Regions from separate parts of the Vibrio alginolyticus NBRC 15630 genome, predicted to be linked through region 3. Evidence: riboswitches for the same ligand, from Rfam matches in the RefSeq annotation. Region 3 holds a riboswitch; each other region holds the start of a gene.
The links. A riboswitch is a leader RNA that binds a small molecule or an ion and turns the genes downstream of it on or off. The one in region 3 is predicted to bind thiamine pyrophosphate.

Region 1: another riboswitch for thiamine pyrophosphate. It lies ahead of thiC (phosphomethylpyrimidine synthase ThiC); the one in region 3 lies ahead of thiD (bifunctional hydroxymethylpyrimidine kinase/phosphomethylpyrimidine kinase).
Region 2: another riboswitch for thiamine pyrophosphate. It lies ahead of thiB (thiamine ABC transporter substrate binding subunit); the one in region 3 lies ahead of thiD (bifunctional hydroxymethylpyrimidine kinase/phosphomethylpyrimidine kinase).

Annotation. Positions count from the first base shown of each region.
Region 1 covers NC_022349.1:2,299,576-2,305,068, reverse strand. Annotated here, with positions in the region: gene N646_RS10570 (multicopper oxidase family protein) at 188-1,570, shown strand; gene crcB (fluoride efflux transporter CrcB) at 1,694-2,077, shown strand; TPP riboswitch at 2,138-2,236, shown strand; gene thiC (phosphomethylpyrimidine synthase ThiC) at 2,400-4,340, shown strand; gene N646_RS10555 (thiamine phosphate synthase) at 4,340-5,493, shown strand, end outside.
Region 2 covers NC_022349.1:2,685,640-2,691,132, reverse strand. Annotated here, with positions in the region: gene thiQ (thiamine ABC transporter ATP-binding protein) at 1-138, opposite strand, end outside; gene thiP (thiamine/thiamine pyrophosphate ABC transporter permease ThiP) at 138-1,724, opposite strand; gene thiB (thiamine ABC transporter substrate binding subunit) at 1,766-2,758, opposite strand; TPP riboswitch at 2,831-2,967, opposite strand; gene N646_RS12445 (flavin prenyltransferase UbiX) at 3,005-3,643, opposite strand; gene mpl (UDP-N-acetylmuramate:L-alanyl-gamma-D-glutamyl-meso-diaminopimelate ligase) at 3,649-5,007, opposite strand; gene fbp (class 1 fructose-bisphosphatase) at 5,320-5,493, shown strand, end outside.
Region 3 covers NC_022359.1:526,945-532,437, forward strand. Annotated here, with positions in the region: gene N646_RS17685 (ABC transporter substrate-binding protein) at 1-230, opposite strand, end outside; gene N646_RS17690 (ABC transporter permease) at 278-1,078, opposite strand; gene N646_RS17695 (ABC transporter ATP-binding protein) at 1,071-1,826, opposite strand; gene thiD (bifunctional hydroxymethylpyrimidine kinase/phosphomethylpyrimidine kinase) at 1,816-2,673, opposite strand; TPP riboswitch at 2,771-2,878, opposite strand; gene N646_RS17705 (TldD/PmbA family protein) at 3,190-4,575, shown strand; gene N646_RS17710 (TldD/PmbA family protein) at 4,575-5,493, shown strand, end outside.

The DNA.
Region 1 (5,493 bases), on a different replicon from region 3:
TATAGCTTATTTCTACTCTTATCCCGTAAGTATGGCTTTCTGCTGTACTTTGGCTGCATTTAATCTACTGAACGAACGAAACTACAGTTAGCTGTAATGATCAGTGGCCCGAAATTTTAATAATAAAGGGGAATCACTATTTATATTTAGTTACACTCAACCGATCTGGATTAATGAGTAACTATGTATGGATATATCTCGTCGACGCTTTCTTCAATCATCCTTAGCAATCTCCGCGCTTACCGTTCTACCTGCATGTTCTCTATCTAGGAGCACTAATAAGCAGGGGCAATATATATACGATATCACTGCAGAGCCTTCTACTGCAGAATTGGTCCCAGGGTTTAACACAGACGTACTCGCATTTAATGGTTCGATTCCAGCGCCTACGATTCGCTGTCGCCAAGGTGAGAAAGTTATTATCCGATTCACCAACAAGCTTTCAGAGCCAACTACAATTCACTGGCATGGCTTGCGAATCCCTATTGAAATGGATGGTGTACCTTTCTTAAGCCAGCCGCCTATCATGCCGGGTGAAACATTCGTTTATGAATTTACACCGCCAGATGCAGGCACGTTTTGGTATCACCCCCATATGAATAGCGTTAAGCAACTTGGTATGGGCTTAGTTGGGTTAATTATCGTTGAAGAGGCTGAGCCTGTTCTATTTGATGAAGAACAGGAAATAGTTCTAAAGCATTGGCATTTAGACAAACAAGGTCAGTGGAAGAACCTTATGGTACCGCGCTTGAGCGCTCGTATGGGGACTCCCGGAGAGTGGAGTAGCGTCAATGGTGTGCATGAACCTGTTTATGCGCTGAAGCAGAATGCTACCACGCGATTAAGAATTGCTAATGTCGATAATACCATTACTTACCCGATCGCTATTGAAGGTGCAGAGGCTTGGGTTATTGCTATTGATGGTAATCCTGTTAAAGCGCCTTATAAGCTCACTCAGCACAAAATTGGTCCAGGAATGAGGTTGGATGTCGGATTGATTGCTCCGAAGGCTGGAACACGTGTTTATGTGCGTCGAATGAAAGGACGCTTCCCATTCCCTTTGTGCGAGTTTGACGTTGTTGAGTCTGACTTGCCGAGCAACCAGAAACTGCCTTTGTTACCTCTCAACCCTGTGCCAGCTCTCGATTTGAAAAATGCAGAGCAAATCGATTATGTGTTTGAGTGGGAGGGGGCGATCACTCCTGCTGATAAATCGGGCAAAGCGATCCCCCAATTCTGGCTGATGAACAAACGGGCTTGGGAAGGAATGAGCAAAGATAATATTCCAGCGCCGCTTTCAACATTGGAGATGGGAAAAACCTATATCTTCAACCTAAAGAACGTCACCCAATATCATCATCCTATTCATCTTCATGGACACACATTTACGGTTCTTGAGTTAGATGGCAAAAAACTCGACGAACCGTTTCATACCGATACGGTCTTACTTGGAAAAAGCGGCAGTGCGAAAGCGGCATTTGTTGCAGATAACCCAGGGCGTTGGATGTACCATTGTCATGTAATTGAACACATGAAGACGGGGTTGATGGGTTACATCGAAGTAAAGTGACTCCTGTAACTTTTAAAATCTTGATAAGTTTTAAGCGCTATACTTTGCTGAATTCTAAGATTGTATAATCACTATTGCCGTAAATTTGATTACAATGTCGCCATTAACTTTTCTGGGGGAATTATGGGACAACTATCCGTTTTGGGTTTTATTGCATTGGGTGGTGCATTTGGTGCATGTTCTCGTTACTTAATTTCTGAACTTTGTGTCATTTTATTGGGGCGTGGTTTTCCATATGGTACGTTAACCGTTAACGTTGTTGGCTCATTTATGATGGGCTTATTGATAGCAGCTTTCGATAATGAACTTTTGGCAACGGAACCTTGGCGACAAGTGATTGGCTTGGGTTTTTTAGGGGCACTAACGACGTTTTCCACCTTCTCGATGGATAATGTGTTGCTTATGCAGCAGGGCGCTTTCTTTAAGATGGGGTTGAACGTATTGTTGAATGTAGTGTTAAGTATTTCAGCGGCGTGGATAGGCTTTCAATTATTGATGCGCAGCTAGCAAAGTAGTTAAAAATTGAACAGGTCGGCTTGGTTTCACCAAGCCGTTTTTATATACTGACATCACTTGTCGGAGTGCCATAAGGCTGAGACCGTTAATTCGGGATCCGTTGAACCTGATCAGATTAGAATCTGCGAAGGGAACAAGAGAAGATATTCACACCGGAGTTCTTTCTGGTTGATCTATCAAAAGTCGAATGTTGTTACAGGCAAATATCGTAAGCTTTAACTAGCCTTAATTTGACTCCTCTTGTCGCATCTATCCGCCAAGCATTTTTATCCAATTACTTTTTATCTAGTATAACAAAGCAAGGAAAAATGCTATGTCGAGTCGCAAACAAGCGAGACTGGAAGCAAAACAGTTCATTGATACACTCTCGGTACAACCGTACCCCAATTCAAGCAAAGTCTACGTAGAAGGCTCACGTCCAGATATTCGTGTACCCATGCGTGAAATATCACTCGCTGATAGCCTTATTGGAGGCACAAAAGAAGCGCCTATTTTCGAACCTAATGAGCCAGTACGCGTTTACGATACCTCGGGTGTATACACAGATCCAGAGCACACCATAGACCTCTATAGCGGCTTACCTAAGCTGAGAGAAGGGTGGATTGAAGAGCGTGCCGATACTGAGCTACTTGATGAAGTAAGCTCGGTGTACACCAAAGAACGCTTAGAAGACGAAACACTAGACGATCTTCGTTACGGTAATCTACCACGTATTCGACGTGCCAAAGATGGCCATTGTGTGACCCAATTGCACTATGCTCGCAAAGGTATTATTACCCCAGAAATGGAATACATCGCGCTGCGTGAAAACATGGGGCGTGCCAAGTATCGCGATGAAGTGCTGAATCAACAGCATCCGGGTCAAAGCTTCGGAGCGAACCTACCAAAAGATATTACCGCCGAATTCGTGCGTAAAGAAGTCGCCGAAGGTCGCGCTATTATCCCTTCCAATATTAACCACCCAGAATCCGAACCAATGATCATTGGACGTAACTTTTTGGTCAAAGTGAACGCCAACATCGGTAACTCATCGGTCACTTCTTCGATTGAGGAAGAAGTAGAGAAGTTAGTATGGGCAACGCGCTGGGGTGGCGATACCGTTATGGATCTCTCTACTGGACGTAACATCCACGAAACTCGCGAGTGGATTCTACGTAACAGTCCGGTTCCGATCGGTACCGTACCAATGTATCAAGCGCTTGAGAAAGTGAATGGTGTTGCGGAAAACCTTAACTGGGAAGTGATGCGCGATACCCTGATTGAGCAAGCAGAGCAGGGCGTTGACTACTTTACTATCCATGCCGGTTTACTACTTCGTTATGTGCCAATGACTGCAAAACGCGTTACTGGCATCGTCTCTCGTGGTGGTTCTATCATCGCGAAATGGTGTTTAGCGCATCACCAAGAAAGCTTCTTATATACCCACTTCCTAGAGATCTGTGAAATCTGTGCTAAGTATGATGTGGCACTTTCTCTCGGTGATGGTCTGCGTCCTGGCTCGGTGGCCGATGCTAACGACGAAGCGCAATTTGCAGAGCTTCGTACCCTTGGTGAGTTAACCAAGATAGCGTGGGAATACGACGTACAGGTGATTATCGAAGGTCCTGGTCATGTTCCAATGCACATGATCAAAGAGAACATGGAAGAACAGTTAGAGCACTGCCATGAAGCTCCTTTCTATACCCTTGGCCCATTGACGACAGACGTTGCTCCTGGTTACGACCATATTACTTCAGGTATTGGCGCTGCCATGATTGGTTGGTATGGCTGTGCGATGCTTTGTTATGTAACGCCTAAAGAACACCTTGGCTTACCGAACAAAGAAGACGTTAAGGTAGGCATGATCACTTACAAGCTTGCTGCGCACGCCGCGGATTTGGCGAAGGGACACCCTGGTGCACAAGTTCGTGATAACGCGCTTTCTAAAGCTCGCTTCGAGTTCCGCTGGGAAGACCAATTTAACTTGTCGCTCGACCCTGATACCGCGCGCGCTTTTCATGACGAAACCTTGCCTCAAGAGTCCGGCAAAGTTGCTCACTTCTGTTCCATGTGTGGACCAAAGTTCTGCTCGATGAAGATTTCGCAAGAGGTACGAGAGTACGCGAAAGACACTGAGCAAGTTGCTGCGGACCAAGCTATCTCGATTAAAATGCTAGATGATCCTCTTGAAGGGATGCGTCAGAAATCGCAAGAATTTAGAGAGTCAGGTTCCGAGCTATACCACCCAGCAGCACATGCTGAGGTAAGTGACTAATGAGCAAAATCCTTATTCCGTCATCGTTGATTGAACTGACAGGTTTCGTTCAGCAATGTTTGTTGTTGGCGAAAGAACAGGGTTTTAGCATTGAAGACATTGAGTTGGGTGTGAGCCCAACTCAATCTATTCAGCTTGTTCGCGGCCAACAGACCACACACATAACGACTGATCTCATTGATGATTATGACTCTGAGCATGAGAGTTCACTTGTGCTCTATTACCGTTCTGCTTTGTCGGTAGAAGCGTGTGCTAAGCAACCGTCGAAAGCGATTTATATTGGTATTGCTGATACTCAGGTTTTCGGTGAAAAGGAGAAAGTGCTTCAGCTTGATATCTGGCGTCACCCAATTAACGACGAAGTGAGAGCGCTTTCCGTTAAGTCCAAACCCAACGCAATGTTCGATCCCGAACATCACCTTGCTTGGATAGTAACGCTGACAGTACTCGATTTTCCTATCGAAGATGCGTTAACACTTGCTCAAGGAATGCTAACTCAACAAGCGAATGTTTCACGTGAAACACTGTTGAACGACAACCTTGACGAGGGACGCTCTACTCAGTGGGCTGACCAATTTGATGATTTCCCCACACCTGTACTGGAGGATAACCGACTAGGTATTCAAGTTGGTTGGTCTGCACAAGGTGAGAGTGTTAGCTTTCCAACTCTAACCAAGCAAAGTCTAGGGCTCTACCCAGTCGTTGATGACGTTGCTTGGATTGAGCGTTTACTGCCACTAGGCATCAACACTATTCAACTGCGAATCAAGGACCCACAACAAGCCGATTTAGAACAACAGATCATTCGAGCAATTGAGCTAGGTCGTCAGTATCAAGCACAAGTGTTCATCAATGACTATTGGCAGTTGGCAATCAAGCATGGCGCTTATGGTGTTCACCTAGGACAAGAAGACATAGAAGAATCGAATTTGGCTCAGCTAACTAAAGCCGGCATTCGTCTTGGTCTTTCTACTCATGGTTATTATGAGCTACTGCGCATCGTACAAATTCATCCTAGTTACATCGCGCTAGGGCATATTTTCCCAACCACCACAAAACAGATGCCATCGAAACCACAAGGTTTGGTGCGCTTGGCTCTGTATCAAAAGCTGATTGATAGCATTCCTTATGGAAACGCGGAGTCGGTTTTCCA
Region 2 (5,493 bases), on a different replicon from region 3:
TGCCACCAACGCCAGCAAGGTTGACTTCCCTGCCCCACTTGGTCCCATCAGCGACACAATCTGTCCTTGCTCAATCGTTAAGTCAAAACGAAACAGTTCACGTTGGTAGGTGTACTGCACATCATCCAACACTAACATTACGCTCTCTCCTTCGTTTTCAATACTTTCTCAATCAAGGCAAAACAGCCCACACTCAACAACAATAGGGTCACCGATACCACCGCAGCTGCGTCCATCTGATAACTGCCAAGCAACTGGAACAAATACAGAGGTAAGGTACGAAACTCTTGTCCACCAAACAGTGCTATGGCACTTAAATCCCCTATTGCAAACATAAAGCTGATCGCAAACGCATGTGCAAACGGCTTGCGTAGCGCCTGCCACTCCACCACTTTAAACCGTTGCCAGCCACGCATGCCTAAGCTGGCACATACATACTGATACTGTTGTTCAATGTGCAGCATTGGCTGCGCTAGCGTTTTGATCACGTAAGGCAAAGCCATCAAACCGTTCACCAAAATCACGACAAAAAATGCCAAGCTAAAAACATCGGTAAATGCGCGCAGTAGTAAGAATAAACCGGTGCTAATCACCAGACCTGGAGTCACCAAAATAACGGTGCCGATTAACTCAATCTGATCGGCTCGCGTGTTTTTGTACTGCAACCGCCAACGGCGACTGGTCAATAGTATGGACACCCCTGCAGCGACCGCAAGCGCGCTAGCGACACAGGCGACTTTGAGGGAGTTCAATAGCGCAGACCAAAAACGCTCATCGGTTAATACTGTCCAAACTTGTTGGTTGATGCCACTCAGTAACACCATCAATAACGGCGGTATTACCAGTAAAAAGGCACCTATGATCCAAAAGCTATCCCAAGCTTTTGACCACCCATGATCCTTCGTTAAATATTGCTGTACCGATGTGCTTCCAGCACTGATAGAAACAGGCCTTGTTAACTTCTGCACTCCAATAGCAAGCAGTCCACATAACAGCATCTGCCACAGCGCCAATAACGCCCCAGCTTGTAAATCAAAATCAAACTTAATCGCTTGGTAAATGGCCAATTCAATGGTGGTGGATTTTGGCCCGCCCCCCAACGCCATTACAGTGGCAAAACTGGTAAAGCACAACATAAACACCAACCCACAAACGTGGGGAAGCTGCTGCCTTAAACGCGGCCATTCTACCCAACGAAACTTATCCCAATGGCTCATCCCAAGATGCGCGCAAAGCTTATGCTGCTCGGCAGGAATAGACTCCAAGGCTTGCAGAAGCAATCGTGCCGCGTAAGGTAAATTAAAGAACACATGGGCGAGTAAAATGCCGTTCAAACCGTAAATAGAGAATGGCAGTTTAGTGTCGAAACTTTGCAACCACTGCGCCAACAAACCACTGTTGCCATAAATCGCTAACAGCCCAAAAACACCAACCAAAACCGGCAAAACCAGTGTCGATGCAAACAGCTTAAGCAGTAATGATTTACCAATAAATTGGCGACGCGAAAGTGCGTGCGCTACTGGAATGGCAAAGCCAACACTGAGCAATGTGGAAAGAAACGCTTGGTAGAAACTGAACTTGGTGACATGTTGATAGTACGGGTCGCCCCATACCACAGACACATCAAGTGAAGGGGCTTGAACAATCAAAGCACCTAGGGCAGAAATAACAAAGGTCGCGATGATCATCGCGACCCCTAAACCTATTTTTGGAACAGAATTCAAAGGTAAAACCTATCTCATTCAGATGAGGATGGAAACGTCAGCTAAAACGTCAATGCGCTTTGCCATTCGCGAATCCAAGACTTACGCATTTTTGCCACTTCATCAGCACTAAAGCTCAACGACTTGCTTGGAACACTCAAAGTTTCAAAACCTTTAGGTAACTCAACGTCAGTGACTGGGTACATCCAGTTACCCGTTGGCATCGCCGATTGGAACTCATCACTTAAAATGAAACTCATAAATTGATCAGCAAGTTCTGAATTTTTTGCCCCTTTCACTTTGGCGGCTACTTCAACTTGCATGTAGTGGCCTTCAGCAAAATTCGCCGTAGCAAACTTCGAATCGTTTTCCGCAATTAAGTGGTACGCAGGTGAAGTGGTGTAAGAAAGCACTAAATCGGACTCACCATTGAGGAACATAGAATACGCCTCAGACCAACCTTTCGTGACCGTTACGGTTTTGCTCGCTAGCTTCTGCCACGCTTGCGTCACATCGTCGCCATAAATAGATTTCATCCATAGCATTAAGCCTTGGCCCGGCGTTGAAGTCCGCGGATCTTGGTAAATCACTTTCAGATCGTCGCGCGTTTCCACCAGCTCTTTCATGCTTTTCGGCGGATTAGCCAGTTTCTCTTTGTTGTACACAAACGCGAAGTAGCCGTAATCGTACGGTACAAACGTCGTGTCACTCCAACCGTTTGGTAACACTGTGTTAGCCGTATCCACATTGTGCTCGGCAAGCAGACCGGTTTTCTTCGCTTCTGCCATCAGATTGTTATCCAAACCTAACACGATGTCGGCTTTGCTATTACCGCCTTCAAGACGAAGACGATTCAGGATCGACACACCATCGTCTAATGCCACGAAGTTAACGTCACAGCCACATTTTGCTTCAAAAGCTTGCTCGATTTTAGGACCCGGCCCCCAATCTGCGGCAAAAGAGTCGTAGGTATAGATGGTTAATGTGTTTTCAGCGGCAAACGCTGAAGTAGAGGCGATTGCAGCTAAGGCAATCAGATTTAGAGTGGGTTTCACTGCTCGCTCTCCATGAGTATTTCAGAGAAATAAGTTGAGCGGCACAGGGTTTGAGGCGGCTATTAAGGATTTCCAATATCCAGACTCAATTCCTACGCCAGCATTATCTGGTTCAGGTAATACGGGTCCCTAGTTAAACACTTAGGTCTCAGCGCCCCAATGCATTGATTGACTCAATGCTAAATGGGTTTGCTCCCCGATGAGTTGGATGGATTGTAAAGGTATTTGAGTGGTTACACAATCAGCTCACGAGCGCTGGTCATAACCCCAACGAGGCACCAAACCTTGCTCAATACCTAAGTGGTCAAGAATTCTTGCCACCATAAAATCCACTAAGTCTTCAATGCTCTTTGGCTGATGGTAGAAGCCCGGAGCTGCTGGCATGATGGTGACGCCCATTTGCGACAGTTTGTGCATGTTCTCCAGATGTAGCGTTGAAAATGGTGTTTCGCGAACCACGAGCAACAGCTGCCCGCGCTCTTTCATTACTACATCAGCGGCCCGTTCGATCAAGTTGTCCGACATACCGTGTGCTATGGCCGCAACGCTTCCTGCTGAGCATGGGCAAACCACCATTTGCTTAGGTGCAGCAGAACCAGACGCAACCGGCGAGAACCAATCGTCTTTACCGCAAACGGTGATGTTATTTGGATTGCAGTTCAGGTGCTCTACCAACGCTTGCTTTGCGGCTTCTGGCCCACTTGGCAGCTTAAGGTTGTGTTCGGTTGCCATCACGACACGAGCCGCCGAAGAAATCAGAACGTAGACATGATAATCCGCCGCAACCAAGCATTCTAAAAGACGAAGGCCGTAGGGAGCACCAGAAGCCCCCGTTAATGCCAACGTGATGGCTTTTTTGTGAGAGGGTTGTGTTTTGTTTTGCATATCAATCAGGCTTTTTGTTTTAACTGCTCAAGAAGTTTTCCGTGAATACCACCAAAGCCACCGTTGCTCATGACTAGAATTTGGTCACCTGGTCGCGCACGTTCGACGATCTTGGCTACAAAGTTATCTATATCCGCATCGACAAACGCTGGCTGTTTGCATTGGTCGGCAATGTCTTGCACAGACCACTCGATATTATCTGGCTGGAACAAGAAGACTTCATCTGCACTGTGTAGTGACTCTGCAAGTGTGTTTTTGTGTACACCACGCTTCATGGTGGCAGACCGCGGCTCTAACACAGCAAGGATGCGTTTTTCACCTACCTTGTTACGCAAACCACCGACAGTAAGTTCAATTGCCGTTGGGTGATGCGCAAAATCATCGTAAACCGTCACACCTTGTTCTTCACCTTTCAGCTCTAAACGGCGCTTGGTATTGATGAAACGCCCTAATGCCTGGCAAGCAAGATCCGGAGTGACTCCAACATGTCGTGCAGCAGCGATTGCCATCAGCGCATTATCCACATTGTGGTCACCCACCAAATTCCATTCGACGGTACCAACCTTCTCGCCTTGCAACGCAACGTCAAATTTTGAGCCATCAAGCACTAATTTGTGCGCTTGCCAGTCACCATTCTCACCAGAGAACTGTTTTTCAGTCCAGCAGCCACGCTCTAATACATCCGCTAACGCTTGATCTTTCCTCGGCGCTAAGATCAATCCATTGCCCGGTACAGTTCGCACTAAATGATGGAATTGGCGCTTGATCGCTTCTAGATCATCGAAGATATCAGCATGATCGAACTCAAGGTTATTCATGATTAAAGTGCGAGGATGGTAATGCACAAACTTAGAACGCTTATCGAAAAAAGCACTGTCATATTCGTCGGCTTCAACGACAAAAAACATGCTTTCACCCAAACGAGCAGACACTCCGAAGTTACCGAGTACCCCACCGACTAAGAAACCCGGTTGATAACCACAATCTTCAAGTATCCAGGCAAGCATGCTCGACGTGGTCGTTTTCCCATGTGTACCCGATACCGCCAATACCCAACGATCATGCAGCAAAAACTCGTTGAGCCACTGCGGGCCAGAGGTGTAACGCATGTTAGTGTTGAGCACATGCTCGACACAAGGGTTGCCACGGCTCATCGCATTACCAATCACCACAAGATCTGGTTGAGGGTCGAGTTGAGACGGGTCAAAGCCTTCAATAATTTCAATACCTTGAGACTCAAGCAGTGTGCTCATTGGCGGATAAACGTTGGCATCAGAACCAGTGACTTTATGTCCTAATTGGCGCGCTAGAATCGCTGCGCCGCCCATAAATGTGCCACAGATACCCAAGATATGAATGTGCATAAACTAAACCTTGTAATGCGTTTGTTAATGCTTTCATTATCGCGATTACCGCCTGAAAAGCGAGTGACTTTAGCCTTCTTCTTGCAGTCCCTTTCACAAATATGACAAGGTTGAACACAGACTGTACAACCTCTTGCTTACTGATGAATCCCTCAAACAAGTCTACAAATAAATTGAGATCTCAAACAGTTACTTCATTACCATTAAAAAGATCTGCGACTTAAACTTACATCCAGCGCAATCGTTTAACATCCATAAAGAGATGCTCACTTGCGCACTACCCCCAATGAAATGAAAATGTAAGGATTAACCATGTCAGGACTGCGCACCCTAGGCGAGTTCATTGTCGAAAAACAAGCGGATTTCCCCCACGCTAGCGGTGATCTATCATCCCTTTTAGCCTCCATTCGTTTAGCTGCAAAAATCGTTAACCGCGAAATCAACGCAGCGGGTCTCGGTGATATCACTGGTGCTGTAGGCACGGAA
Region 3 (5,493 bases):
CCCGCCGCGACCAACTTAGGTGGCGTGCTTGGATCTGCCGGCTCTTGAATGTTGACCTTCAAACCTTGTTCTTTGAAGTAACCACGCTCTTTGGCAATCACGATAGGACCATGATTTGGGTTGACGAACCAATCCAACATCAGTGTCATCTCTTTTTCTGCTGCAAGCACATTGGTTGATACCACTGAAGCGAGTAGAGCAGCAGCGCTCATAAGTTTGTTTTTATTCACGGGGTTCTTCCTTTTCTTTCCCAATTTCCTTTGGTTATTTTCGGCAATTACTTGCTTTCCCAAGGGATGGCTTTTTTCAATAATTTATCGGTGATGAAGTAGAGTGCGATAGACAGCACGGCGAGGATAAACAGCGCCGCAAACATCTCATCAATGATCATGCGAGCGTTAGCTTGGAGCATCAGATAACCCAAGCCTTCACTTGAACCTACCCACTCACCGACCACTGCTCCAATTGGCGCAATAACGACGGCAACACGAATACCTGAGGCTAAAGTTGGTAGGGCGGCTGGCAATTGAATATGACGAAGTAGCTGCCATTTAGACGCGCCCATGGTCTTGGCAAGGTCGAGGTAACCTGTTGGCGTATTGCGCAAGCCGTCATAGCAACATGTCGTGACGGGGAAAAAGATGATGATCGCCGCCATGACTACTTTCGATGCAATGCCGTAACCCAGCCAAAGCATGAGCACTGGCGCGATAGCGAATACAGGGATCGCTTGGCTAGCAATCAGAATTGGCAGTAACCAACGCTTCAGCGGCTCGAACATCAGCATTTGCAATGCGAACAGCAAACCCATTGATAATCCAAGCGCCAAGCCAAGTAAAATCTCTTGCGCGGTAACCCAAGTATGTTTGAGCAGAACATCGTAACGAGTGACTAATCTATCCAGCACTTCAATTGGTGAAGGTAAGATGAAGCTTGGCATGTCGAATACCACAACAACCATCTGCCACAATCCCAAGATCACCGCTGTGCTGATAACTAAGCGTAGAGCCGGATGGGTCACGCGTTCTTTTTTACTAACGCGTGCCGAAACGGAGTTGTACTGAGTCATATCACTCATAGCCTTTCTCCAATTGATCCAAAATCGCTTGTTGAAGCGCGGCGCACTCTCCATCGAGAACTCGTGGTGGCTTGGAATCCGGAACAACCAAGTGCTGAGCTTGCGCAGGCGTACCTTGCAGTACATAGAGTTGGTGAGCTAATCGCACCGCTTCTTGTGGGTCGTGGGTAATAAGAACAACGGTCTTATCTTTCAGTAATTCGGCAGACAAGGTCTGCAACTTATGGCGAGTAACCGCGTCCAACGCAGAGAAAGGCTCATCCATCAGAACCAGAGGCTTGTCTTGCATCAGAGTGCGAGCAAGGGCAACACGTTGTCTCATGCCGCCAGAGAGCTGAGTTGGTTTAGCATCCGCGTAATCGGCGAGTTTTACTTGGTTTAGTAAAGCCAGTGCACGTTGTCTATTTTGCTCTGGTGCTTGCTCTTGAGAAAATCGAGAACTGAGGCAGACGTTGTCTAACACATTCAACCACGGTAGCAATAAATCCTGCTGAGCCATGTAAGCGATACGGTCATGCAGTGCAGCGCCATCCGTTGTGATGAGTTCGCCATGCCAGTCAACTTGGTCATCCAGTAGGCCAGCTAAGTAACGCAATATCGTCGTTTTTCCGCAGCCACTGCGACCAAGTAACACTGTCCATTGATTAGCAGGAATAGTCATACTCAACCCTGCTAGCGTTGGTGTTTGGCTGTCTTTGTATCGCAGACTAGCATCGGAAAGCTGAATGCCAATCGCGTTAGCGAACATAAGTATGACCCGCAAAAAAGTGGTTCACAGGGCCATGGCCTTTACCTACATCCAATTCATCAGCGTGTGCGATAGCTTGGCTGATGTACTGCTTACCCAGGTGCACCGCTTTGTGTAGGTTGTTGCCTTGGCCAAGATAAGACGCAATGGCGGAAGAAAGTGTACAGCCTGTGCCATGAGTGTTTTTGGTTGGAAATCGCTTGGCGCTAATTAACTCGGCACTGTCTTGCATGATAAGCAGATCGTTGCTGTTTTCATTTTCTTCAAGGTGACCGCCTTTGAGCAGAATAGCTTTGGCGCCAAGCGCACGAAGGTCGGTAATCATATCGTTCATTTCAGATTCTGATTGAGGCATTGGCTTACCCGTCAATGCTGCGCCTTCGGGTAGGTTAGGGGTAATGATGTCTGCGAGCGGAATCAATTCTTCTTTTAAAGTGCTGATTGCCGACTGTTCCAGTAATAGATCGCCGCTGGTGGCCACCATCACAGGGTCAATCACGAGGTGTTTTGGCTGGTATTGTTTAATTTTGTCTGCAACGACTTTGATGATGTTGGAATCTGCCAGCATGCCCACTTTGACTGCAACGATGTTGAGGTCGGTAAATACTGCATCAAGTTGGCTCTCTACATGGTCGAGAGGAATGGGGAAAATCGCAGAAACGCCTTGGGTATTTTGCGAAGTAATCGCCGTGATTACCGAGCAAGCAAAACTGCCGGTTGCGGACATCGCTTTGATGTCGGCTTGAATACCTGCACCGCCACCACTGTCTGAGCCCGCGATGGTCAATACGATAGGGGTAGGCAAGGCTGGCGTGTGATGTGAATGAGGTTGTGATTGCTGCGTCATGGTCGCTCCTACTACAAGACGTATAGGAACTGACTTTGACCGTTGCAGATAGATCGATTTTTCGATCGCTATCGCTTACCTAAGAGGGGCGACGAAAGGCAAAGTGTGCATAGTTCCCTACGTCAGTGCTAACTGAATCAGGTTCAACGGGTCTCGAATTTCGATCTCAGCCAACACTTGTCGTGTGGCCCCCCGACTATTTCGTTCGGATGATAGCAGGACCATTGCGGAAGGGATACGTTTTTTGAGCGTAATTATAATGAGTATTCAATTATGCGAGGTGAGTGATAAAGTAAGCACCTAAATGGTTTGCTGGGTGGAATTTACTAGTGCAACGCTCTGGTGAATGAGCAGAACCTGGAATATTTAATAAATAATCGTGGTCTCGTTAAGCAAGGATTAGCACAAAACAAGGTTAAAAAACTGTTAAAATTTAACGTGTTGCCAATTTAACTTTGTTGAACTTTTTCACAGTTAATTAGGAAGGCTAAGACGATCATCGAGCAAGGAGACTTCATGCTTAATTCTGTAACAGCGAAGTCAGTGATCGATCATGCGCTCTTTTTGGGGGCTGATTTCGCTGAACTATTCGTTGAACATCACCAAACCAACACTGTCCAGATCGCATCTGGTGAAGTGGATAAGGTTAACTCGGGTATCGATTTTGGTATCGGTATTCGTCTTTTTTTCGGTCATAAGGTGCTTTACGGTTACACCAACAGCACAGATGAAGCCGAACTAAAGCGCGTAACCTCGCTGCTTGCTGCAAAAGACAAGCGTGAGCAAATCGCGTCAGCGGGTTCTTTGAATTTGAACCGCTACCCAATCCAACATGGTTGCCGCATGCCGCTAGGTAAGGATGCTAACCTAGATTCAAAAATCGCGTTTCTATTGAAAGTTGACCAAGCCGCACGTGCTGAGAGTGAACATATCAGCCAGTTTATTGGCAGCGTTCTTCAGCGCGAGCAACAAGTGTCTATCTTCAACTCAGAAGGTCTACACGTTGACGATACTCGCCACTACATTCGTGTTGCTGGTAACACTGTCGCGCAAAAAGGTAATGAGCAGTCTTCTGGTATGGAAGGTCCTGGCGCTCTTGCTGGTTGGGAATTCAGTGAACAGCTTGATGCCAAAGAGCTAGGTCAAACTATCGCGCAGCAAGCGTTAGTAAAACTTGGCGCGGATGCTTGTCCATCGGGTGAAATGCCGGTGGTGATTGGTAACGGCTTTGGCGGCGTTATCTTCCATGAAGCATGTGGTCACTTGCTAGAAACCACTTCAGTTGCGAAGAAAGCATCAGTCTTCCACGACAAGATGGGCGAAATGGTTGCTCACACCGCAGTGAATGCAGTCGATGATGGCACCATGACCAACGAATGGGGCTCGATTCACATTGATGATGAAGGTATGAAGACTCAGCGCACTCAACTGATCAAAGACGGTAAGCTAACCAGCTTCATGGTCGATAAAATGGGTGGCATGAAGACAGGTTATGAGCCTACGGGTTCTGGTCGTCGTCAAAACTACAAGTTCGCACCAACCTCGCGCATGCGTAACACCTTTATCGAAGAGGGCGAGCATTCACTTAATGACATGCTGGCAGGCATCGAACGTGGTATCTATGCGAAGAAGATGGGCGGTGGCTCTGTTCAACCGGGTACGGGGGAGTTTAACTTTGCTGTTCGTGAAGCCTACCTCATTGAAAATGGCAAAATCACCAAGCCTCTGAAAACAGCAACGCTGATCAGCACGGGTCCAAAAGTGTTGAAAGAAATCAGCATGGTCGGCAAAGACATGGCGCTTGCGCCGGGCATGTGTGGTTCCGTGAGTGGTTCAGTACCAACAACTGTCGGTCAGCCAACGCTGAAAGTAGATAACATTCTGGTAGGAGGCGGTAACTAATGAGCCAAGAACAACAACTTCTTAATGCGGTTGATTACGTCCTATCAGAAGCAAAACGCCAAGGTGCAGAAGCGGACGTCATTGTAAACCGTAACAGTAGCTTTTCTTTGAAAGCGAACCAAGGAAAGCTGGATGAGTACAAAGTAAGCTCAAGCCAAGTTCTGGGTGTTCGTGTTGTGAAAGATGCGCGTGTTGCAACAAGCTATTCTGAGTCGTTAGAGCAACCAAGCTTGGATTTGATGCTGACCAACGCACTGCAAAGCGCTCGCTTTTCCAAGCAAGATGAACATCAGACGATTAGTTGCGTGAACAGTCAAATCGCGACTGATGTTGCTGAGATTGCGCAAGAAGATACAACTTCTGTTGACGAAAAAATCGAACTGTCTCTCGCTCTTGAGCAAGGCGTAGTGGCTCTGCCTCACGCCTCTAGCGCACCTTACAATGGTTACAGCGATGGCGAAACACAACTGATCATTGCCAATACTCAAGGCACATTGTGTCAACACTTCGAGCGCTCGTTCACTTGTTACGCGTATACCTTGTTTGAAAAAGACGGCAAACAGTCAATGGCGGGTAGAATGTCACTGGGTCGCCGTTTTGATGAGTTGAATCCAGCTTACTGTATCGAGGGTGGCTACAACCTTGCTCGCGATCTTCTTGAAGGCGCACCGGTTGCGACGGGTAACTACCCTGCTATCTTCCACATCAATGCGCTAGCAAGTTTATTCGGTGCTTTCGGCAGTGCTTTCTCTGGCGTAAGCGCGATGAAAGGCATTACGCCACTGGGTGACAAGCTTGGTCAACGTGTTGCGAGTGATTTAATTACCTTTACTGATACGGCTTACATGCCAAATGGTATGGCAATCGCGAGTTTTGATAGTGAAGGCTTCGCTACTCAAGATAATGTCATGATTGCTA